Regions from separate parts of the Cronobacter muytjensii ATCC 51329 genome, predicted to be linked through region 3. Evidence: predicted binding sites of a transcription regulator. Region 3 holds the regulator's gene; each other region holds the start of a gene.
What was found. The regulator PhoB, encoded in region 3, activates phosphate uptake and scavenging genes when phosphate is short. The targets are predictions, from matches to a motif close to CTGTCATAAAACTGNCNNAT.

Region 1 (7,526 bases), 1.0 Mb from region 3:
AACCAGTCGCTGGATAACGTGAATAAAGAAATTCGCGTGGTGCTGTCGGTGATTGATCCGATTAACCACAGCCGTACGCTGCGCGTGCGTCTGATGGAGGCGATGATTAACGCCTCTATCGGCGATACCCAGAAAACACAGGCGTCGCTTCAGAGCGCGAACGAGGTGATGCAAAAAGCCGCCGCCGCGTTTAATAATTACAAAGCGGCCCCGGCGGTCGAAGGTGAAGAAGCGCTGGCCGCGCCGTACCGTCAGGCCTGGCAGGCCTATGTCGATGAGGGCCTGCGTCCGTTGATGGATGCGGCGAGCCGCAACGATACCGCGCGTTTTAATCAGCTGGTCAGCACCACTATCCCGCAGCTGGATCGCCAGTTTGAAATCACGCTCGATCAACTGCTGGCGTTCCGCGAGAAATATGCCCAGCGCCTTAACCAGGACGCGCAGGACCGCTTCGTGAACAGCATCGTGACCATCGCGGTGTTCGCCCTGCTCTTTACGCTGCTGATTGGCGCAATGTTTATTCTGCTCAAACGGCGCGTGCTGGCACCGCTGGATGCCGCTCGTCTTCACTGCCAGCAGATGGCTGAAGGCGAACTGCACACGCCGGTGCTTTCCGGCTCGAAGGATGAAATTGGCGATATGCTCGGCTCGCTGGAGCAGATGCGTCTGTCGCTGGTGAATATCATCGCCCAGGTGCGCGACTCCAGCCAGAGCGTGGCGCACGCCGCCGAAGAGATTGCCGCCGGTAACGTCGATCTCTCGGCACGTACCGAAGAACAGGCTGCCTCGCTTGGCGAAACCGCCGCCAGCATGGAGCAACTGACCTCGACCGTGAAGCACACCTCCGAAAATACCGCCGAGGCTAATAAGCTGGCGGGTAATATGCGTAGCGCCGCGCAGGAAGGCAACGCTATCGTTGAGGAAGTGGTGGTATCAATGCAGGAGATAGAGTCCAGCTCCAGCAAAATCGATAATATTATCGGCATTATTGAAGATATTGCCTTCCAGACTAATATCCTGGCGCTGAACGCGGCGGTGGAAGCCGCGCGCGCCGGTGAGCAGGGTCGTGGTTTTGCCGTGGTGGCAAGCGAAGTGCGTAACCTCGCGCAGCGTTCTTCTGTCGCCGCGAAGGAGATCAAAGAGCTTATCGAGCAGTCCGGCGAGCAGGTGGTGCTGGGCAGCGATCGCGTCGCGCGCGCAGGCGAGAGCATGAAGCGCATTATCGGCTCGATTAAGCAGGTTTCTGAGCTGATGTCGGAAATTGCGCTTTCCACTGGCGAGCAGAGCCGTGGGATTGAGCAGATTAACCAGGCCGTGGCGCAGATGGATTCCGTCACCCAGCAGAACGCCGCGCTGGTGGAAGAAGCCTCCGCTGCCGCTCACTCTCTGAAAGAGCAGTCGCAGCTGCTGAATCAGGCCGTGGCGGTGTTCAGGCTGAACTAAGTCGAGAAAAGCCTGACGGGAAAGCGTAAAGGCAGGCCAGTGGCCTGCCTTTTTTTATTACGCTTACAAAGGCTTGTCGAGTTTGATAACCCACAGCTCATTTTGCGAGGCGGGTTTTTCCAGCGGCTTCACGCCGATTTTGCTCGCGACCGGCTGGCCATCGAGCGTCAGATGGCCCTGGCCGTCCACGTTATAATCGTCCATCTCTTTTTTATCGCCCTGCGGCTCCAGCAGTTCCGATTGCAGCCCGAAGTCGTTGTCATTAATGACAGCAATGGTTTGCGAATCGATAAGCGCCAGCCCTTCGGCTTTCTCCTGCTGCCAGCCCGCCTCGCGCAAGTCCACCGCCAGGGTTTTACTGGCAAGTTTCACGCCGCGCGCGTTGAGTTTATCGGCATCGTCGAATTCCGGCGGCTGGGTGTTATCCAGGGCGCTCAGATCGGTAGCGTTGCTCAAATCCACCACATAAACGCGGTTGCGCATGGTTTTGTTTTTATCGCCGCCCTGTTCAATGAGCAGAATGCGGTGGTCATCCAGGGCCACGATATCGCCGATTTTGGCATCTTTGGCTTTTTTATAGACGTCGATGTCAATCGGATAGCCATACATCGCGGTTTTGCCGGTCGCCGGGTCGAAACTCACCAGACGCGTGAATCGCGCAGTGTTTTTGGTTTTGCCGTCGATATCCAGCGTGCTCTGCACCGCCGCGATAATGCGACCGTCCGGCATACGGGTCAGCCCTTCGAAACCGCGATTAGGCTGACGCCATTTCAGGATATTCGGCAGACCGCCCGCCACGCCCTCTTCACCCTTGCCCGCCTGCGGGCCATGTTTGGCGATAATCGCGCCGCTGGCGTCGACGTTAATGATAAACGGGCCATATTCGTCGCAGAGCCAGTAACCGCCTTTGCCGTCCGGCGTGATGCCCTCGGTATCAAGCCCGCGCTTATCTCCAGCCAGCGTTTGCAACGCATCGTTCAGCGCCAGTTCATTGGTGGCGCCGATAAGCCCGGCGGGCAGCGGCAGGCCGCTGATATTGCCCTGCTCGTCATGCAGCGGCATCGGGTCGCTTGCCTGCGCGTTATCTTTGCTGACGCGGATGGTCATCATCAGCGGCGTATACTCGGGGCTTGCGAAAATTTTCGACTCCTGCTTGCCCATTTTCGGCGAGTCGGCGTTCGGGCCGCGATCGGTGACGGTCGCGAAAATCAGGTCATCGCCCTCTTTACGCAAAAACAGCAGGCCGGAGCCCACGCCGACCGGCAGACCGTCAGGAAACGCGCTGGCGTAGTTGCCGGAATAGACCACGTGATCTTCCTGCGGAAACGTGACCACAAAGCGTTCCACCTGCGGCGCGGCGGCCAGGGAGCTGAGCGGGAACACGGCGGTGAAAAGCAGCGCAAGGGGTTTGATTTTCATTATTTTTGAGTCCGGATTTGTCGTGGCACTGTTATAAGGCGCATGCGTGACAGAATAATGACAGCGCGGTTTTCCTGTGTGGATTCAGCAGGTCACAGCGTCAGCCGCCGCGCATGCCAAAGCGGTGATGCCGACAGAGCGGACAGCTCGTTTCGTCTTGCCGCCAGGCGCGCCAGGGCTCGCCGCAGCGCTCACAGCGCGCGTGATAAATCGCCTGACGGCTAACCGGCCCGGTGTCGCCAGCCGCAATACTTACGGCATCTGTCGGACAGACTGCCGCGCAATCGCCGCAGCCGGTGCAGCGCGCCGGGTCGAGCGTGACCGCCTCATCGCTAAAGGTGATGGCGCCCGCAACGCAGACTTTTCCACAGGCCCCGCATAACAGGCAGCGCGATGACGCCAGCGCAACGCCATACTTTGAGCATAGCGCACCTGCGGCCCACCGCGTCGCGACGTCATGCGGCACGCGTCCACCCTCGCCGCGCAGCCAACGGCGCGTCGTCTCGCCTGGCATCTGCGTGGCTGGCAAACATCTCCAGCCCGGCTCGCCGCGCTCGCGCAGCCGCAGGTTGAGTTCGGCAAGCGGTTGCAGCCAGTGCGGAAACAACGTGAGATCCACTGCGACCGCACGAATGCCGTAATGCGTATGCCACAGTAACAGCTCCCCGACGGCCACCGGCAGCGTAAACGGGCCGAGTAAAACCCCGTCGCGGTAGTGACGCCGCAACGGCGCAAGGTTTTCCAGCGCGTCCGCCGGACAGACAAACAGGCAGATGCCGCAGCCCGTGCAACGCTCGGCCAGCAGATGGATATCGCCGTCGCGCCACGCCAGCGCGCCGGTCGGACAGCGCGCGACGCAATGCTCACAGCGGCTGCGGCGCAGCCGTTTTCTGGCGCAGCGTGCGCCCACTCCGGGTGGGGCGGGCGCGAAGGTATCAATGAGCTTCATCAGACGTTGATGCAAAAAAACGCCAGGCGCAGCAGCAGCTCGCCCAACAGGAGAAGCAGGCAGTTGGTCGTCTGGCCGCTGCGCGCGCCGTGCGGGCGCGTCAGGTTGACCATCAGCAGCAGCGCGCCCCCCACCGAGCAGCACCAGCCCGCCAGCCGCAGCCCGGCGCTGGCGTCAAACGCCGCCAGCGACTGCAGCGGAAACGTCACCGGCACCACGGCATGCGCCAGGAAGTGATCGTACGCTGGCTGCACCAGCAGCCGAATCAGTACCGCCGTCAGCGCCAGCAGCGAAAGGCGTCGGCTGAGCGCCTGCGCGGTCTGCGCATTAAACAGCGGACGGAGCGCGAGGCGCAGCAACGTGATCGAAGCCCCCGTCACCACCACCGAGCCCAAAAACATCGCCCAGGTGTTGACGTGCTGCCAGGTGACCACCGACGCGTGGCAGTAAATCGACGCCATCGCGGCAATATCGGCAAGCCCCGCCAGCGTGACAAGCCACAGCAGCGGCCACGGCGCGCGGCGTTTCATCATCAGGAGCAGCACGCTGATGCCAAGCAGCGCCATAAACACGCCCGCGAGCGCTATTTCCCGGCTAAGCCAGGAGCTGGAGAGGTGGCGCAGCGCGTTAAAGGCGTTCAGCGGATAGCCAAGATGCAGCGTCGAGGCCAGCAGTCCGAGCCCGGCCGCGACCCCCACGCCAAGCAGCGCGGGCAGCGTGACAAGCGTCATGTGGCCTGCGCGCGGCATCAGCCCGGCGGTGAGACAGAGCATCAGCATCACGCCCACGGCGCCCTGCATCAGTAGCGTGAAAAGCACTAACGGAAACTCATGCATCGTGTTGTTCCTCTTGCTGCGCGCCCTGATGCGGTTTTATGACCAGATTTGGCGTTGTGAGGGATGAGGGCGGCAGCCCTTTCACCTCGCTTAAGGTGCCGTAACGCGCGCGAAGCCGGGAGATGGGCCCGAACTGAATAGCGCCGAGCGGACAGGTGGCGACGCACACCGGCACCTGGCCCTGCGCGAGCCGGTCGACGCAGAAATCGCATTTCGACATCTGCCCGGTCTGGGTATTGCGCTGCGGCGCGCCGTAAGGGCATGACCAGGCGCAATAGCCGCAGCCGACGCATTTATCGGTGTTGACCCGCACGATGCCGTCGCCGGGGCGCTTATGCATCGCGGTGGTCGGGCAGTTGCGGGTGCAGATGGGGTCCGCGCAGTGGTTGCAGGAGACAGACAAGGTATACGTGAAGACGTTATGGATAAGCCCGCCCTCGCCCGTCGGCGTGAAGCCGCCGCCGTGCACCTCGTAGACGCGGCGGTAGCGGCGTCCGACCTCCAGATTATTTTTGTCTTTGCACGCCACCTGACAGGCTTTGCAGCCTGAACAGCGCGACGAGTCGATAAAAAAGCCCAGTTGCTCCTCGCTGACCGGGGGATATTCCTTAAACTGACTCATGTTTGGTAACCTCGACCAGCAGGGTTTGATGGGCATTGCCTTTGGCAAGCGGGGTAATGCGCGCGCTGGTAAGCACGTTCGGGCAGCCGCCGTTATCGACGCCCTGCGCGTCAGGCTGCCACCAGGCGCCTGCCTGCATCGCCACCACGCCGGGAATGATGCGCGGCGTTACTTCCGCCGGGATTTGCACCACGCCGCGATCGTTATAAACCCGCACCATGTCGCCTTGCCGGATGTTGCGCGCCTGCGCGTCTTGCGGGTTGATCCAGAGCTGCTGGCGCTGCACCTCCTGAAGCCACGGGTTGGCGTACTGCGTGGAGTTGGCGCGCTTTTTCCCTTTCCAGGTGATGAGTTGCAGCGGGTATTTAGCGCGTAATGCGTCCTGCGGCCCCTCCTGCGCGGGGACATAATGGGAGAGCGCCGGGATCTCCGGATGATTCATCTCCCAGAGCCGTTTCGAGAAGATCTCAATTTTGCCGGAGGGCGTCGGGAACGGATGATTTTCCGGGTCGCGAATATTCGCCTCAAACGCCACGTAAGGCGGCGCTTTAAGGTACACGTGCGGGTTTTGACACAGCCCGGCGAAATCCGGCAGCTCGCGGTCCGCCAGCGCCTCGCGCGTTTTCTCCCAGATATGTTCTACCCACTGTTTTTCACTGCGCCCTTCGCTAAAACGCGCCTCAATGCCGAGCTTGCGCGCGACGTCACGTAGCCAGTCGTAGTCCGAGCGCCGCTCAAACTGCGGCTCCACCAGCTTTTGCGACAGCAGCAGATAGTTGCCGGTACCCCAGGTTTCGCCAATATTCCAGCGCTCCATAAAGCTGGTTTCCGGCAGCAGCAGATCGGCATAGCGGGCGCTCGGCGTCAGGAAGAGATCGCTCACCACGATAAACTCCACCTTGCTTTCATCCTCCAGCACTTTCACGGTCTGGTTGATATCGGGGTTCTGATTCGCCAGATAGTTGCCGGCAAGGTTGAAGATAAATTTAATCGTGCTGCTGAGCGCTTCGGCGCCTTTCAGGCCGCATTCCGGCGTTACCTGTTGCGCGTCGTCGCAGGCCTGTACCCAGTTCATGATGGAGATTTTCGCCGTGACCGGGTTTGGCACGTTGTACGGATCGGCGCAGAAGAGCCGGTTGCCAATGCCGCCGTAGCCCGCCGCCCAGCCGCCTTTCACGCCGACGTTGCCGGTGATGGTGGCGAGCAGCGTGGAACCGCGCGCGGTGCGCTCGCCGCAGATATGCCGCTGTGGGCCCCAGCCCTGGATCAGCGCCGCCGGTTTCGTGGTGGCGTAGTCGCGCGCCAGCTGGCGGATGGTGTGTGCGGGAACACGAGTGATGCGCTCCGCCCACTCCGGCGTTTTCGCCACGCCGTCTTTGTTACCGAAGAGATACGCCGTCAGCGATTCGCCCGCCGGTACGCCTTCCGGCATCGTGCTTTCATCAAAGCCTATGGCGTAGCGCGCAATAAAGGCGCTGTCATGCAGATTTTCACTGACGATGACATACATCATCGCGTCCATCAGCGCGTTATCGGTGGTGGGCAGCAGCGGCACCCACTGGTCGGCAAGCGACGCCACAGTGTCGGAGTAACGCGGATCGACCACAATAAACCGCGTGCCGTTGCGCTTCATCTGCTGAAAGTAGTGATTGGTATGGCCGAAGATGGTTTCGTTGGGGTTATGACCCCAGAGGATCACAAGCTTCGTCTCTGTGAGCGTATCAAGCGAACTGCCGCTGGCGGCGGTGCCGTAGGTATACGGCGTGGCCGCCGCGGTGTTGCCCATGCTGACGGAGTGGTAAGACTCCAGATAACCGCCGGTCAGGTTAAGCAGCCGGCGCGCCATTTTATCGCCGGAAAACGCGCCGCCGGACACCGCCGTGTCGGTGTGCATAAAGCGCGACGCCGGGCCATATTTTTCGGTAATACGCTGCAAATTGTCGGCAATCAGCGTCGTCGCCTCGTCCCAGCTGATACGCGCGAATTTGCCTTCGCCACGCTTGCCGACGCGCTTCATCGGGTATTTCAGCCGATCGGGGTGATAAACGAACTGTCGGTAGCCGCGCCCGCGAACGCAGGCGCGCATCAGCGGCATGTCCGGGTCAACCTCGTTATCCGGGCAGGTGGAAATACGTGTGACCACGCCGTCCTGCACGTGGGCGCGAATATCGCACTTGCCGCCGCAGTCGAAGGTGCTGCAGGTCGGTACCAGGGTTTCGGCAGGCGTCGTGTCGCGGGCTGGCATCGCATGCGCCGT
Region 2 (7,526 bases), 2.0 Mb from region 3:
ACAGCCCACCTACGCAAAGCAGCAGCCAGATCCCGGCAAAAATACGATCGCTCATCACAGCCTCCTTCGCTATTTCGCAAGGCCAAAGGCTTTGGCTTTTTCGCGATAGTCGTTGACCTGGTTTTTCACATATTCATCCAGCGCTTTGCCCGTCATGTTGAACTCAAACAGGCCGCGCAGGTCGCGCTGCTTTTTGAATTCTTCAGTTTGCTGGAGTTTTTCGAAGGCCTGCACCCACCACTGATAATCAGCGTCGCTGACTTTCGGGCCGACGTAGAAACCGCGAATAATGGGCCACACCAGGTCGTAGCCTTGCTCTTTGGCCGTCGGCACCTGGGCGAGCTGGCCCGGCAGACGTTCATTGGCGAAGACTGCCAGCACGCGCAGTTTATTGCCGGTAAGGTAGGGCACCATTTCGCTCAGATCGCCCGACACCGCCTGTACGTGGTGCCCCATCAGCGCGGTCACCGGCTCGCCGCCGCCTTCAAACGCCACGTAGCGCATTTTGTGCGGATCCACGCCTGCCTTCTGGGCCAGCAGCGCGGTTTTCATCCAGTCCTGGCTGCCGATGGACGCGCCCGCGCCAAACACGACGCTGTTGGGATCTTTCTCCAGCGCTTTCATCAGGTCGCCGAGCGTTTTCCAGGGCGAGTCGGCGCGCACCGCAATCATCCCGTAGTCGGTGCCGACGCTTGCGAGCCAGCGTACGTCGTCAACGTTGTAACGGCCAAATTTGCCCTGCGAAAGGTTCAGCAGCGAGCCGCCGGAGAAGGCCACCACCGTGCCCGGCTCACCGGGGCGCTGGGCGACGATAGCGTTATAAGCTACCGCACCGACGCCGCCGGGCATGTAAGTGACGCGCATCGGTTTTTCCAGCGCGCCGGTCTCCTGCAGGCTCACCTGAATGAGTTTGCAGGTTAAATCAAACCCGCCGCCGGGCTTCGCGGGCGCGATACATTCCGGGCGCGACGGGGCTTCTGCGGCGTGCGCAGGGGCAAAGGTGAAAGCCAGAGACGTTGCTAACAGGGTAGAGAGAAGCGATGTTTTCATTTTCATCCTCATGCATGACTGCCGTGATGTTTCTGATTATGTGAACTGCTTTGTAGCGTGTCGGTTGCATGATTGTTAAAACTAAAGCCTTTCAGTTTCCTTTCATCGCGACAGAAACTTTACTGGATGTGACATGCGTCTCTTACTTGCCGAAGATAACCGTGAGCTGGCTCACTGGCTGGAGAAAGCGCTGACGAATACCGGCTTTGCCGTGGATTGCGTTGGCGACGGGCTGGCGGCGGACCATCTGCTGCAAAATGAAAATTACGCCGTGGCGGTGCTGGATATCGAAATGCCGCGTCTGAGCGGGCTGGAGGTGCTGGCCCGCCTGCGCCGCCGCGGCCAGGCGGTGCCGGTGCTGCTGCTCACCGCCCACGCAAGCGTGGCCGACCGGGTAAAAGGGCTTAACGAAGGCGCGGACGACTATTTGCCGAAGCCCTTTGATCTGAGCGAACTGGAGGCGCGGTTGCGCGCGCTGGTGCGACGCAGCGAAGGACAGGTGCAGGAGGCGCAGCGCTTAGGCGAGCTGATATTCCACGACGCGGGCTATTTTGAGTTACAGGGCAAGCCGCTGGCGCTGACGCCGCGCGAGCATGCGCTGCTCACCGTGCTGATGTTCCGTCGCCGTCGTCCGGTGTCGCGCCAGCAACTCTTCGAACAGGTGTTCAGCCTGAGCGACGACGTCAGCCCTGAGAGTATTGAGATTTATATTCACCGGCTGCGCAAAAAGCTGCTGGCGAGCAACGTACAAATCACCACGCTGCGCGGGCTGGGCTATGTGCTGGAGTGCAGCGATGAGCTGGTTGCGCCCTGAATCGCTGCTCGGCAAGCTGCTGCTGTTTCTCGGCCTGCCGCTTCTGTTGCTGTGGGCGTTTTCCGCGTTAAACAGTTATGTCAGCGCGCTGAACGCCGCGACCCAGGCGTATGATCGCACGCTGTTAGCCTCGGCGCGTATCGTGGCCGAGCGGCTGAATGTGCATCACGGCGAACTGCAGGCGGATGTGCCCTGGGTGGTGCTCGACAGCGTCGAGCGCAACATGAACGACCGCCTCTATTACAAAGTGCAGGACACCCACGGGCGGGTTATCTCCGGCTATGACGATCTCCCGGCGATGCCGCGCGGCGTGGCGCGCACCGATCTCTACCCGGCGCTGGCGTGGTTTTATCACGCCACCTATCAGGGTCAGCGACTTCGCGTGGCGCGGCTGTTACAGCCGGTTAACGAGGGCGGCATCAACGGCATGGCGGAGATTTACGTCGCCGAGACGTTGCAGTCGCGTCACCTGCTGGCGCGCCAGTTGCTTATCTCATCCGCGCTCTCTCAGGGCGGGCTGGTGCTGTTGACGCTGTTGCTTGCTGGCCTGCTGCTGCGCCGGGTATTAAAGCCGATGCGCAAGCTGTCGCGCCTGATGGTCAGACGCTCGCCCGGCGAACTGACCCCACTGCCGGATCTGCTGCCGTGGTCGGAAACGCGGCTGCTGATTATCGCCTTTAACCGTTATATCAGCCGCCTGCGCGCGCTGATTGCGCGTCAGGAGCGCTTCAGCGCTGATGCCTCTCATCAGTTAAAAACGCCGCTTGCCGTGCTGAAAACCCAGGCCGCGGTAGCGCTGGCAAGCGACGATCCGGCCCAGTGGCGGGAGAGCTTACAGGCCATGAGCGCGACGCTCGATCAGACCGTTGACCTGACCGAACGCCTGTTGCAACTGGCGACGCTGCGCCGCCCAGAGCCCGGCGAGACGCGCGCGCACTGTGAAGTCGATCTGGTGGCGACCGCGCGTGAAAGCTGCTTCTCGCGTCTGCCGCAGGCGCGCAGCAAACCGGTAGATCTGGGGTACGAAGGCGAAGAGGGGCCGGTATATGTGCTGGCGGAGCCGCTGTTGCTGGCGGAGCTGTGCGCCAATCTGCTCGATAACGCGCTGAAATATACGCCAGCGGACGGCGTGGTGACGGTACGCGTGCGCGTCGCGGCAGGTGAGGCGATGCTTGAAGTGGAAGACAGCGGGCCCGGTATCGACGCGACCCAGCGCGATCAGGCGTTGACGCCGTTTCGCCGTCTCGATAACGCTGGCATGCATCCCGGCGCCGGGCTTGGGCTGGCGCTGGTGAATGATATCGCTCGCTGGCACCGTACCCGCGCGGAACTGCTCAACGGCGACAGGCTCGGCGGATTGCTGGTCCGCGTGCGGTTGCCGCTTCATCGCGCGCCGCCCGGCCAAAGCGGCGTTTAATGCTTTTCGGCATAGATGTTTTCTCTTTTTTACCCTCTCATTGCGGCGCGCGGGCCGCGCCACGTTGATTGCAGACCGGATACAGGTACAATGCCGCGTTGCGTTTACAGGGTCCTTTTTTCTTTTTTTTGAGATACATGGAATGAAAAACATATTTCGTTTAGCGATGGCCAGCCTGCTGCTGGCCGCCACGCAGGCCAGCGCTATTAGCGTTAACGGCTCGGTGGGCGAGCATTACACCAACATGGGCGCAGGTTTCGGCACCGAAAGCAGCGGCCTGCAACTGACCGGCAACTGGGCGCATAACGACGATCACGGCGATATCGTCGGCGTCGGCCTGGGCTTCAACATGCCGCTGGGGCCGTTTATGGTCACGCCGGGCGTCAAGGCGATTTACCTGAACCCGAACGAAGGGGATGAAGGCTACGCGGCGGCTGTCGGCGGCGGCGTGCGCTGGGATATCGGGCAGCGTTTCTCCCTGTTTGGCGACTACTACTACTCGCCGGATTCGCTCTCCAGCGGCGTGAATGATTACCAGGAAGCGAGCGCGGGCGCGCGTTTCTCTCTGTTCCGTCCTCTCAGCATTGAAGCCGGTTACCGCTATATCAACATGACCGGTAAAGATGGCGATCGCGACAGCAAAGTGGCTGACGGCCCGTACCTCGGCGTGAGCGCAGGCTTCTGATTTTCCGGGCGCGGCCACCGCTGCGCCTGTTTTTTTCCTCCTTCCTTTCTCTGCGCGCTATAGTAAAGCCTTCCCTTCATGCGGAGAAAATAATGCTACAGACAGAAATGCTCTCGACCGGCGACGAAGTGCTGCATGGTCAGATTGTCGATACGAACGCCGCCTGGCTGGCCTCGCTGTTTTTTGATCAGGGATTGCCGTTAACCCGGCGCAATACCGTGGGCGACAGCCTGGAATCGCTGGTGGCGGCGCTGACCGAGCGCAGCCAACACGCCGATATCCTCATTGTTAACGGTGGCCTGGGGCCGACCAGCGACGATCTGAGCGCCGAAGCGGCGGCGCGTGCGTTGGGCGTGGAGCTTGAACTGCACGAAGGCTGGCTGGCGACAATGGAGCGGTTTTTCACGGAGCGCGGTCGGGCGATGGCGCCGAGCAACCGCAAACAGGCGCTGCTGCCGGCGGGCAGCGAAATGATAGACAACCCGGTCGGCACCGCCTGCGGGTTCGCCATTAAACTCAACCGCTGTCTGATTTTCTTCACCCCCGGCGTACCATCAGAATTTAAACGGATGGTGGAGCATGAGATCCTGCCACGCCTGCGTGCGCGCTTTACCTTCCCCGAGCCGCCGCTCTGTCTGCGTCTGACCACGTTCGGGCGCTCCGAAAGCGATCTCGCCGCACAGCTCGATACCCTGACGCTGCCGCCGGAGGTGGTGATGGGCTATCGCTCCTCAACGCCGATTATCGAGCTTAAGCTCACCGGGCCGGCTTCTCGCCGTGCTGAGATGGAGGCTATCTGGCCGACCGTGCGTGAAGTGGCGGGCGACAGCCTGATTTTTGAAGGGACAGAAACGCTGCCGATGCAGATTGCCCGCTGCCTGCGTGAACAGCAGCTCAGCATTACCCTGAGCGAGCAGTTCACCGCGGGCCTGCTGGCGCTGCAACTCAGTGAGGCCGACGCGCCGCTGCTGGCGAGCGAAGTGCTGCCCGCGCAGGTCGAGACGCTGGCGCAGACCGCGCACTGGAATGGAGATCGCCGCCGCCGCCATCTCGCGGATTTAGCGCTGAGTATCGCAAGCTTTGAAGACGATGAGCTCAATATTGCCCTGACCACGCCGCAGGGCACACAGGCCGTGCGCCTGCGCTTTAACGCCAGTCGCTATGCGCGGCGTATCCGCCAGGAGATTTGCGCGATGATGGCGCTGACGCTGGTGCGCCGCTGGTTGAACGGCAAAGACGTGACTGCAAGCCAGGGCTGGGTGCAGGTGGTCGAAACGCTAAACGTCTGACCCTACGGCGGGCGCGGGCGACAGCGCCGCGCGCCCGCGTACTTTTTGTCTTCTCTGCCTCTGGTTTCCGCTGCCTGACGGCCCCTGTCTGATTAACGCTTCTGCACCTGCCTGGTGCATATTTCTGCTATTTTGACCCTAAACGAAAGAAAACGCGCATAAACCGAAAAAGACAGCGTGTAAAAATGCGCCTTTGTGTTCGATTGTCATAAATCTGTAACAATTTGTGCGATGTTTCACAGCATAAATAATCCTTTTTACCTACTATCACGCTCGCTAAGGAAACATAAACAAAACGAATAGTTTGATACCTAATAAGCAGGAGACAGTGATGTTAAGTATTTTTAAACCCGCCCCGCATCGCGCAAGGCTGCCTGAGGGCGAGATAGATCCGCACTATCGTCGCCTGCGCTGGCAGATTTTTATGGGAATTTTCTTCGGCTATGCCGCTTACTATCTGGTGCGTAAAAACTTTGCGCTGGCGATGCCGTATCTGGTGGAGCAGGGCTTTTCGCGCGGCGATCTGGGATTTGCGCTGTCTGGCATTTCCATCGCTTACGGATTCTCGAAATTCATTATGGGTTCGGTCTCCGACCGCTCGAATCCGCGCGTCTTTCTGCCGGCAGGGCTGATCCTTGCGGCATCGGTGATGCTGTTTATGGGCTTCGTGCCGTGGGCGACCTCCAGCATCATGGTGATGTTTGTACTGCTGTTCCTGTGCGGCTGGTTCCAGGGCATGGGATGGCCCCCTTGCGGGCGCACCATGGTGCACTGGTGGTCGCAGAAAGAGCGCGGCGGTATTGTTTCGGTGTGGAACTGCGCCCATAACGTGGGCGGCGGCATTCCGCCGCTGCTGTTTCTGCTCGGCATGGCGTGGTTTAACGACTGGCACGCCGCGCTGTATATGCCCGCCTTCGGCGCAATTCTTGTGGCGGTTATCGCCTTTGCCCTGATGCGCGATACGCCGCAATCCTGCGGCCTGCCGCCGATCGAAGCGTATAAAAATGACTATCCGGATGACTATAACGAGAAGCACGAAGAAGAGCTGACCGCGAAGCAGATTTTCATGCAGTATGTGCTGCCCAATAAGCTGCTGTGGTACATCGCCATCGCCAACGTGTTTGTGTACCTGCTGCGCTACGGCATTCTCGACTGGTCGCCGACCTATTTAAAAGAGGTAAAGCATTTCGCGCTGGATAAATCCTCCTGGGCCTATTTCTTCTATGAATACGCGGGCATCCCCGGCACGCTGATTTGCGGCTGGATGTCGGACAAAGTGTTCCGCGGCAACCGCGGCGCGACCGGCGTGTTCTTTATGACCCTGGTGACCATCGCCACGATCGTTTACTGGCTCAACCCGCCGGGCAACCCGCATGTCGACATGGCGTGCATGATTATTATCGGCTTTCTGATTTACGGCCCGGTGATGCTGATTGGCCTGCATGCGCTGGAGCTGGCGCCGAAAAAGGCGGCGGGCACCGCGGCGGGCTTTACCGGGTTGTTCGGCTATCTTGGCGGTTCCGTCGCGGCGAGCGCCATCGTTGGTTACACCGTCGATTTCTTCGGCTGGGACGGCGGCTTTATGGTGATGATCGGCGGCAGCATTCTGGCGGTCTTGCTGTTGATTATCGTGATGGTGGGTGAGCATAAGCATCACCACGACATGCAGGCGAAACGCGGATAAGGAGCACCGATGACACTGAAAATGACGCTGGCGGCGCTGGCGATAGGCGTGATGTCGGCAGGCGCGCTGGCGGCGGATAAGCTGGTTATCGCCCATCGCGGCGCCAGCGGGTATCTGCCTGAGCATACGCTGCCCGCTAAAGCGATGGCCTACGCGCAGGGCGCCGATTATCTGGAACAGGATTTGGTGATGACCAAAGACGACCAGCTGGTGGTGCTTCACGATCACTATCTGGATCGCGTGACCGATGTCGCCGAGCGGTTCCCCGATCGCGCGCGCAAAGATGGCCGTTACTACGCCATCGACTTTACGCTTGCGGAGATTAAATCGCTCCGGTTTACCGAAGGCTTTGAGCTGGACAACGGCAAAAAAGTACAGACGTTCCCGGGCCGTTTCCCGATGGGTAAATCGGATTTCCGGGTGCATACTTTTGAAGAAGAGATCGAGTTTGTGCAGGGGCTGAACCACGCTACCGGCAAAAACATCGGCATCTACCCGGAGATCAAAGCGCCGTGGTTCCATCATCAGGAAGGGAAAGACATCGCTGCGAAGACCCTCGATACTCTGAAAAAATATGGCTACACCAC
Region 3 (7,526 bases):
AACGCGGCGAACTGCCCCTGCGAGAGCATCATCGATCGGGTGAAACGGTCATAATCCAGCCCGGTCAGCGCGGCGATGCGGTCAAGTTTGTCTTTGATTTTATCGGCGACGATTTTGCCATCGTCACAGCGCGCAAGCTCCACGCGCGGCGCCTGTAAATTGCCGTCCGGCTGGCCGCGGGCGCGGCTCTGGCTCCAGAACGCGCGCCAGGCGACGCCTTTAACTTCAAACTCCACCTCCGCCAGACATTCGGCGGTGTCGCGGGTCATTAAATCGTTCTGGCTTTGCGACAGCGCGTTCAGACGCGGCGTGCGGTGATAGAGCGCAAGGCAGATGGCGTCAAGCAGCGTGGTTTTGCCCGCGCCGGTCGGGCCGGTAATGGCGAACAGTCCGTTGCTGGCGAACGGCTCGGCGGTGAAGTCGATTTTCCATTCGCCTTTGAGTGAATTCAGGTTTTTCAGCCGCAGGGTTAAGATTTTCATGCCTCGTCTTCCTCGTGCAGGCTCTCCAGCGTGCGGGCGAACAGCGTGCGCAGCCGCGCCCGCTCTGGTTCTTCCAGCGCTTCCAGATCCAGGCGGCGCTCAAACACTTCTTCCACGCCCAGTTCGCTGAGGGTTTCAGTGCTGAGCGTGCCAAGTGCGCGCTCGCGCATCTCGCGGCTGCGACGCAGCAGGACGACTTCCACCGGCAGGCTTTCGGTAAGCTGGCTTATCTGGCGGTGCATGTCGTGCAGGAACTCTCCGGTGTCAATTTCAATATCGAGCCAGACTTTCGGCTCGTCGGGCGCGTCGCGCCACTGTTCGAGCTGGGCGGTGATGGACGCCAGGCTGCCTTTTAAGACCGCCAGCGGCTGGCTGACCGGCACCGGGAGCGCCGTGACGTCGCGCAGTTTGCCGTCGGCGAACTCCACCAGAAACACGCTTTTCTCTTTGCCGGTTTCATCAAAGCTCAGCGCAATCGGCGAGCCGCTGTAGCGGATATGCTCGCAGCCCGCGACCTTCTGGGCGCGGTGGATATGGCCAAGCGCGATGTAATCGGCGGGCGGAAAGCGATCCGCCGGAAACGCGTCGAGCGTGCCTATATAGATGTCGCGTACCGCGTCACTTTTCGTCACGCCGACGGTCGTGAGATGGCCGGTGGCGATAATCGGCAGATTACGCTCGCCGCGAAGCTGGCAGGCGGCCTCGTAGCACTGTTGATAGTGCTGGCTGATGGCCTCCAGCAGTTGCTGCTGTTTTTCGCGCCCCGACTGGCCGCTAAGGCTGCGCAGCACATCGCGCGGGCGCAAAAACGGAATGGGGCAGAGCACCGCGCCGGGCTCGCCGTCGCGCCGGTATAATAAGGTGGCCTGACTTTCCGGCGTCAGCCGGGCGCTGGCGATCACCTGCGTGTTAAGGCAGGCGAGCAGCTCGCGGGATTCATTCAGCGTCGCCACCGAATCGTGGTTGCCGCCCAGCACGATAAGCGGACAGTTCGTCGCCTGCAGTTTGACGACAAAGCGGTTGTAGAGCTCGCGCGCATAGCTCGGCGGCGCGCCGGTATCAAAAATGTCGCCTGCGACGATAATCGCGTCCACCTGATGCTCGATGGCAGCGCCGAGGAGCCAGTCGAGAAAGGCTTCATGCTCGGCGGCGCGGCTTTTGGCATAAAAATTTTGACCAAGATGCCAGTCTGAGGTATGCAGAATACGCATGGGATGCCCTGTGGCGAAAAAGCGAGAAGGGGATTATAAACATCCGGTACGGCGAGTGTCCTGTTTCGTCGCGCCGCGCGGTTTTTTCGCCTGCGCTGACAGGTCATCTTACGGTCATCTTTTTCATAAATCTGTCATAAATCTGACGCATAATGGCGCCGCATTACATTCTGTTTACTTTATTTAACAGGGCTAATCATGGCGAGACGTATTCTGGTCGTTGAAGATGAAGCACCTATCCGCGAGATGGTATGCTTCGTACTGGAACAAAATGGCTTCCAGCCGGTGGAAGCGGAAGATTATGACAGTGCGGTGAATCAACTCAATGAGCCCTGGCCGGATCTGATTTTGCTGGACTGGATGCTGCCTGGCGGATCGGGGATCCAGTTTATTAAACATATCAAACGCGAAGCGCTGACTCGCGAGATCCCGGTCGTGATGCTGACCGCGCGCGGCGAAGAAGAAGATCGCGTACGCGGTCTGGAAACGGGCGCGGATGATTACATTACCAAGCCGTTCTCCCCGAAAGAACTGGTGGCGCGCATCAAAGCCGTCATGCGCCGCATCTCCCCGATGGCGGTGGATGAAGTCATTGAAATGCAGGGCTTAAGTCTCGATCCATCATCGCACCGCGTGATGACCGGCGAAAATCCCCTCGACATGGGGCCAACGGAATTCAAACTGTTACACTTCTTTATGACGCACCCGGAGCGCGTTTACAGCCGCGAACAGCTGCTGAACCACGTCTGGGGTACGAATGTGTATGTGGAAGATCGCACTGTCGATGTGCATATCCGCCGCCTGCGCAAGGCGCTGGAACATAGCGGTCATGACAGAATGGTACAAACGGTGCGCGGTACGGGTTATCGGTTCTCGACCCGTTTTTAAACCCAAAACAGGAGTGTGACGCGTGCTGGAACGGCTGTCATGGAAAAGACTGGTGCTGGAGCTGTTGCTTAGCTGTATTCCGGCGCTGGTTCTCGGGGCGATATTCGGCTATCTGGCATGGTTTTTACTGGCGGCAGTGACCGGATTGCTCATCTGGCATTTCTGGAATCTGCTGCGCCTTTCCTGGTGGCTGTGGGTGGATCGCAGCATGACGCCGCCGCCTGGCAGCGGCAGCTGGGAGCCGCTGCTCTACGGGCTGCACCAGATGCAGTTGCGCAATAAAAAGCGTCGCCGTGAGCTGGGCAATCTTATCAAACGCTTTCGCAGCGGCGCGGAATCGCTGCCGGACGCCGTGGTGCTGACCACGGAAGAGGGCGCCATCTTCTGGTGTAACGGTCTTGCGCAACAGCTGCTTGGCCTGCGGTGGCCCGACGATAACGGGCAGAACATCCTTAACCTTCTGCGCTACCCGGAGTTCACCAGCTATCTGCGCGGCCAGGATTTCAACCGACCGCTGCATCTGGTGCTCAATAACGGGCGTCATCTTGAGTTTCGCGTGATGCCATACAGTGAAGAGCAGTTGCTGATGGTGGCGCGCGATGTCACACAGATGCATCAGCTCGAAGGCGCGCGACGCAACTTCTTTGCAAACGTCAGCCATGAGTTGCGCACGCCGCTGACCGTGTTGCAGGGCTATCTTGAGATGATGCATGAGCAGACGCTCGAAGGGCCGCTGCGTGAAAAAGCGCTGCATACCATGCGCGAGCAAACCTACCGGATGGAAGGCCTGGTAAAACAGCTACTGACGCTGTCGAAAATCGAGGCGGCGCCCGCGATGCAGCTCAACGAAACCATCGATGTGCCGATGATGCTGCGTGTCGTGGAGCGCGAAGCGCAGACGCTCAGCCAGCAGAAGCATACCTTTACGTTTGAGGTGGAACCACAGCTTAAAGTGCTTGGCAACGATGAGCAGTTGCGCAGCGCGATTTCCAACCTGGTCTATAACGCGGTGAACCATACGCCTGCGGGCACGCATATCACGGTGCGCTGGGAGCACACGCCGCATGGCGCGCGCTTTAGCGTGTCGGATACCGGGCCTGGGATCGCGGCGGAGCATATTCCTCGCCTGACGGAGCGCTTTTACCGGGTGGACAAAGCGCGCTCGCGCCAGACCGGCGGTAGCGGGTTAGGACTCGCGATTGTAAAACACGCGCTGACGCATCATGACGCGCGACTGGAGATTGAAAGTACGCCCGGCAAAGGAACGACGTTTTCGTTTCTGCTGCCGGAAAGACTCATTGCCGCCGCGCCTGCCAAAGCGGTTTCTGTAGTGTAACTCGTCACGTCTGCTTTCCGGGGCCAGCCATAAGCTGGCCTTATTCATTTTTTATCCACCTTGCAGCGCTTTTTACATCGTTTGTTGCTTTTTTGCTCGCGCGAATCGCCGGAGGTTTTTTAGGAAATTAGATTTTATCACTGCCCCGAAACTTAGATCTGGCATAAAGGTCTGGTTTTACGATCCCGTCTTGCCTTTAAACGTTATAAGCGTTTAAATTGCGCCCCTGCTATTGCCAGACCGACTGTTTTTGCGTGGTAAACTGAAAAACAATTCTTCGCCAGCGTAATCGGGAAGCATATCCCGCTGTCGCCGTCTGAAATAGCCGCGTTTTCGTCAGGCAACTGACGGTAAAAAATATTTATTTCAACACCACATCCACAGGCAGTAAATCTTATGACCCATCAGTTAAAATCGCGCGACATTATCGCACTGGGGTTTATGACCTTTGCGCTGTTCGTCGGCGCGGGTAACATCATTTTCCCTCCTATGGTTGGTTTGCAGGCCGGTCCGCATGTGTGGACGGCGGCGATCGGCTTTCTGATAACCGCTGTTGGTCTGCCTGTGCTGACCGTGGTGGCGCTGGCGAAGGTCGGCGGCGGCGTTGACAGCCTGAGCCATCCGATCGGCCGCGTGGCGGGTATTCTGCTGGCGACCGTCTGCTACCTGGCGGTAGGGCCGCTGTTCGCGACGCCGCGTACCGCCACCGTGTCGTTCGAAGTGGGCATTGCGCCACTGACCGGCGACGGCGCGCTGCCGCTGCTGATTTACAGCCTGGTCTATTTCGCGCTGGTGATCCTGGTCTCGCTCTATCCGGGCAAACTGCTGGATACCGTGGGCAACTTTCTGGCGCCGCTGAAAATCATCGCGCTGGTGGTGCTGTCGGTCGCGGCCATTCTCTGGCCGGCGGGCGATATCAGCGTGGCGACAGAGGCCTACCAGAAAGCGGCGTTTTCCAACGGGTTTGTGAATGGCTATCTGACGATGGATACCCTGGGCGCAATGGTGTTCGGGATTGTTATCGTCAACGCGGCGCGCTCGCGCGGCGTTACCGACTCTCGTCTGCTGACGCGCTACACGGTGTTCGCAGGCCTGATGGCGGGCGTGGGCCTGACGCTGCTCTATCTGGCGCTGTTCCGCCTGGGCTCTGACAGCGCGACGCTGGTGGATCAATCCGTTAACGGCGCGGCTATCCTGCACGCTTATGTTCAGCATACCTTCGGCGGTGCGGGCAGCTTCCTGCTGGCGGCGCTGATTTTCCTGGCATGCATGGTGACCGCGGTCGGCCTGACCTGCGCCTGCGCTGAGTTCTTCGCGCAATACCTGCCGCTCTCCTACCGCACGCTGGTCTTTATCCTGGGGCTGTTCTCCATGGTGGTGTCGAACCTCGGCTTAAGCCAGCTGATTCAGTTCTCGATTCCTGTGCTGACGGCCATCTATCCGCCGTGTATCGCACTGGTTGTGCTGAGCTTTACCCGCGGCTGGTGGCATAATGCGAGCCGTGTTATCGCCCCGGCGATGGCGGTCAGTCTGCTGTTCGGTTTGATTGATGGGGTGAAAGCCTCGGCGATAAGCGGTATCCTTCCGGCCTGGACTCAGAAACTGCCGATGGCGGATCAGGGGCTGGCCTGGCTGCTGCCGACCATCGTGATTGCGCTGGCGGCGGCCGTCTGGGATCGCATGGCCGGACGGAGCGTGACTTCCACCGCACACTGATCGTCGGTTGATTGTTGAACCACGGGGCCTGGCTCCGTGGTTTTTTTATTGTATGACGTGGTACTGGAAAGATGGAAAACGAGAACAAGCTCAAGCGCGGATTGAGTACAAGACACATCCGCTTTATGGCGCTGGGTTCAGCGATTGGCACCGGCCTGTTTTACGGCTCGGCGGACGCCATCAAAATGGCAGGCCCAAGCGTACTGCTGGCCTACATTATTGGCGGCGTGGCGGCGTATATCATCATGCGCGCGCTCGGCGAAATGTCGGTGCATAACCCGGCGGCGAGCTCTTTCTCTCGCTATGCGCAGGATAACCTCGGCCCGCTCGCGGGTTATATCACCGGCTGGACCTACTGCTTTGAAATCCTGATTGTCGCCATCGCCGACGTGACCGCTTTCGGCATCTATATGGGCGTCTGGTTTCCGGCGGTGCCGCACTGGGTCTGGGTGCTGAGCGTGGTGCTGATTATCTGCGCCATTAACCTGATGAGCGTCAAAGTGTTCGGCGAGCTGGAGTTCTGGTTCTCGTTCTTTAAAGTCGCCACCATTATCATCATGATTGCCGCCGGTATCGGCATCATTATCTGGGGCATCGGCAACGGCGGCCAGCCGACCGGTATCCATAACCTGTGGAGCAACGGCGGCTTCTTTGCGAACGGCTGGATTGGCACCGTGATGGCGCTGCAGATGGTGATGTTCGCCTATGGCGGCATTGAGATTATCGGCATCACGGCGGGCGAGGCGAAAGACCCGGCGAAATCCATTCCGCGCGCCATCAACTCCGTACCGCTGCGTATTCTGGTGTTTTATGTCGGTACGCTGTTTGTGATCATGTCTATCTATCCATGGAACGAAGTCGGCACCAACGGCAGCCCGTTCGTCCTGACCTTCCAGCATATGGGCATTACCGTCGCGGCGGGTATCCTGAACTTCGTGGTGCTGACCGCTTCACTGTCGGCGATCAACAGCGATGTCTTCGGCGTCGGTCGCATGCTTCACGGCATGGCGGAGCAGGGCAGCGCGCCGAAAGTGTTCGCCAAAACCTCGCGTCGCGGCATTCCGTGGGTGACGGTGGTCGTGATGTGCTTCGCGATGCTGCTGGCGGTGTACCTCAACTACATCATGCCGGAAAACGTCTTCCTGGTGATTGCGTCGCTCGCGACGTTTGCGACCGTCTGGGTCTGGATAATGATCCTGCTCTCGCAGGTGGCTTTCCGCCGTCGCCTGAGCGCTGGCGAAGTCAAAGCCCTGAAATTCAAAGTGCCGGGCGGGGTGGCGACCACCATCGCGGGCCTGATTTTCCTGGCGCTTATCATCGCGCTGATTGGCTATCATCCGGATACCCGCATTTCGCTCTACGTCGGTTTCGCGTGGATTGCGCTGCTGCTGGTCGGCTGGGTGTTTAAACGCCGCCGCGACGCCCGTCTTACCGCGTAATCCTTCTCCCTTCATCCCCGCCGCCTGGCGGGGATGATGTTTTCGCTCTACGCTCACCTGAGATTCTCCGCCTCCCGTCTCCTCCCCCAATAAAATCCAGAATGAGGAAGGCGCGCGGTTGCCCGTGTGAAAAGATCGCCCCGTTTTCTGTCGATTAAGGATTAAGTGTATGTTGAATGCCTGGCATCTCCCCGTCGCGCCCTTTATTCGCAAGCAGGGGGAGACGTTACAGATTACCCTCTGGCTCAAGGGCGACGCGCTGCCGGAAACCGTTGTGCTGCGCTACGAGCGCGATAACGAAGAAACGCCGTTTACCATGAAGCGGCTGTCAGCCGCGCCGCACCCGGAGGTCAGCGCGTGGCAGGCGAGTATTCCGCTCGGCGACGGTCAGCCGCGCCGCCGCTACGCCTTCAAACTGCTCTGGCGCGATCGTCAACAGTGGTTCAGCCCGCTC

Region 1: a site for PhoB is predicted at 2,907-2,926, ahead of AFK63_RS09130 (esterase-like activity of phytase family protein). Genes of this name have one in related genera too.
Region 2: a site for PhoB is predicted at 5,459-5,478, ahead of glpT (glycerol-3-phosphate transporter). Genes of this name have one in related genera too.

The regions. Positions count from the first base shown of each region.
Region 1 is NZ_CP012268.1:1,964,525-1,972,050, forward strand. Features, by position in the region: gene AFK63_RS09125 (methyl-accepting chemotaxis protein) at 1-1,443, shown strand, start outside; gene AFK63_RS09130 (esterase-like activity of phytase family protein) at 1,507-2,862, opposite strand; gene AFK63_RS09135 (4Fe-4S binding protein) at 2,963-3,811, opposite strand; gene AFK63_RS09140 (dimethyl sulfoxide reductase anchor subunit family protein) at 3,811-4,647, opposite strand; gene AFK63_RS09145 (DMSO/selenate family reductase complex B subunit) at 4,640-5,269, opposite strand; gene AFK63_RS09150 (DMSO/selenate family reductase complex A subunit) at 5,256-7,526, opposite strand, start outside.
Region 2 is NZ_CP012268.1:1,007,563-1,015,088, forward strand. Features, by position in the region: gene AFK63_RS04720 (tripartite tricarboxylate transporter TctB family protein) at 1-55, opposite strand, end outside; gene AFK63_RS04725 (Bug family tripartite tricarboxylate transporter substrate binding protein) at 70-1,050, opposite strand; gene tctD (transcriptional regulator TctD) at 1,184-1,864, shown strand; gene AFK63_RS04735 (sensor histidine kinase) at 1,845-3,281, shown strand; gene AFK63_RS04740 (YfaZ family outer membrane protein) at 3,424-3,966, shown strand; gene AFK63_RS04745 (nicotinamide mononucleotide deamidase-related protein YfaY) at 4,059-5,255, shown strand; gene glpT (glycerol-3-phosphate transporter) at 5,587-6,939, shown strand; gene glpQ (glycerophosphodiester phosphodiesterase) at 6,949-7,526, shown strand, end outside.
Region 3 is NZ_CP012268.1:2,967,851-2,975,376, reverse strand. Features, by position in the region: gene sbcC (exonuclease subunit SbcC) at 1-482, opposite strand, end outside; gene sbcD (exonuclease subunit SbcD) at 479-1,693, opposite strand; gene phoB (phosphate response regulator transcription factor PhoB) at 1,892-2,581, shown strand; gene phoR (phosphate regulon sensor histidine kinase PhoR) at 2,604-3,917, shown strand; gene brnQ (branched-chain amino acid transporter carrier protein BrnQ) at 4,314-5,633, shown strand; gene proY (proline-specific permease ProY) at 5,705-7,072, shown strand; gene malZ (maltodextrin glucosidase) at 7,242-7,526, shown strand, end outside.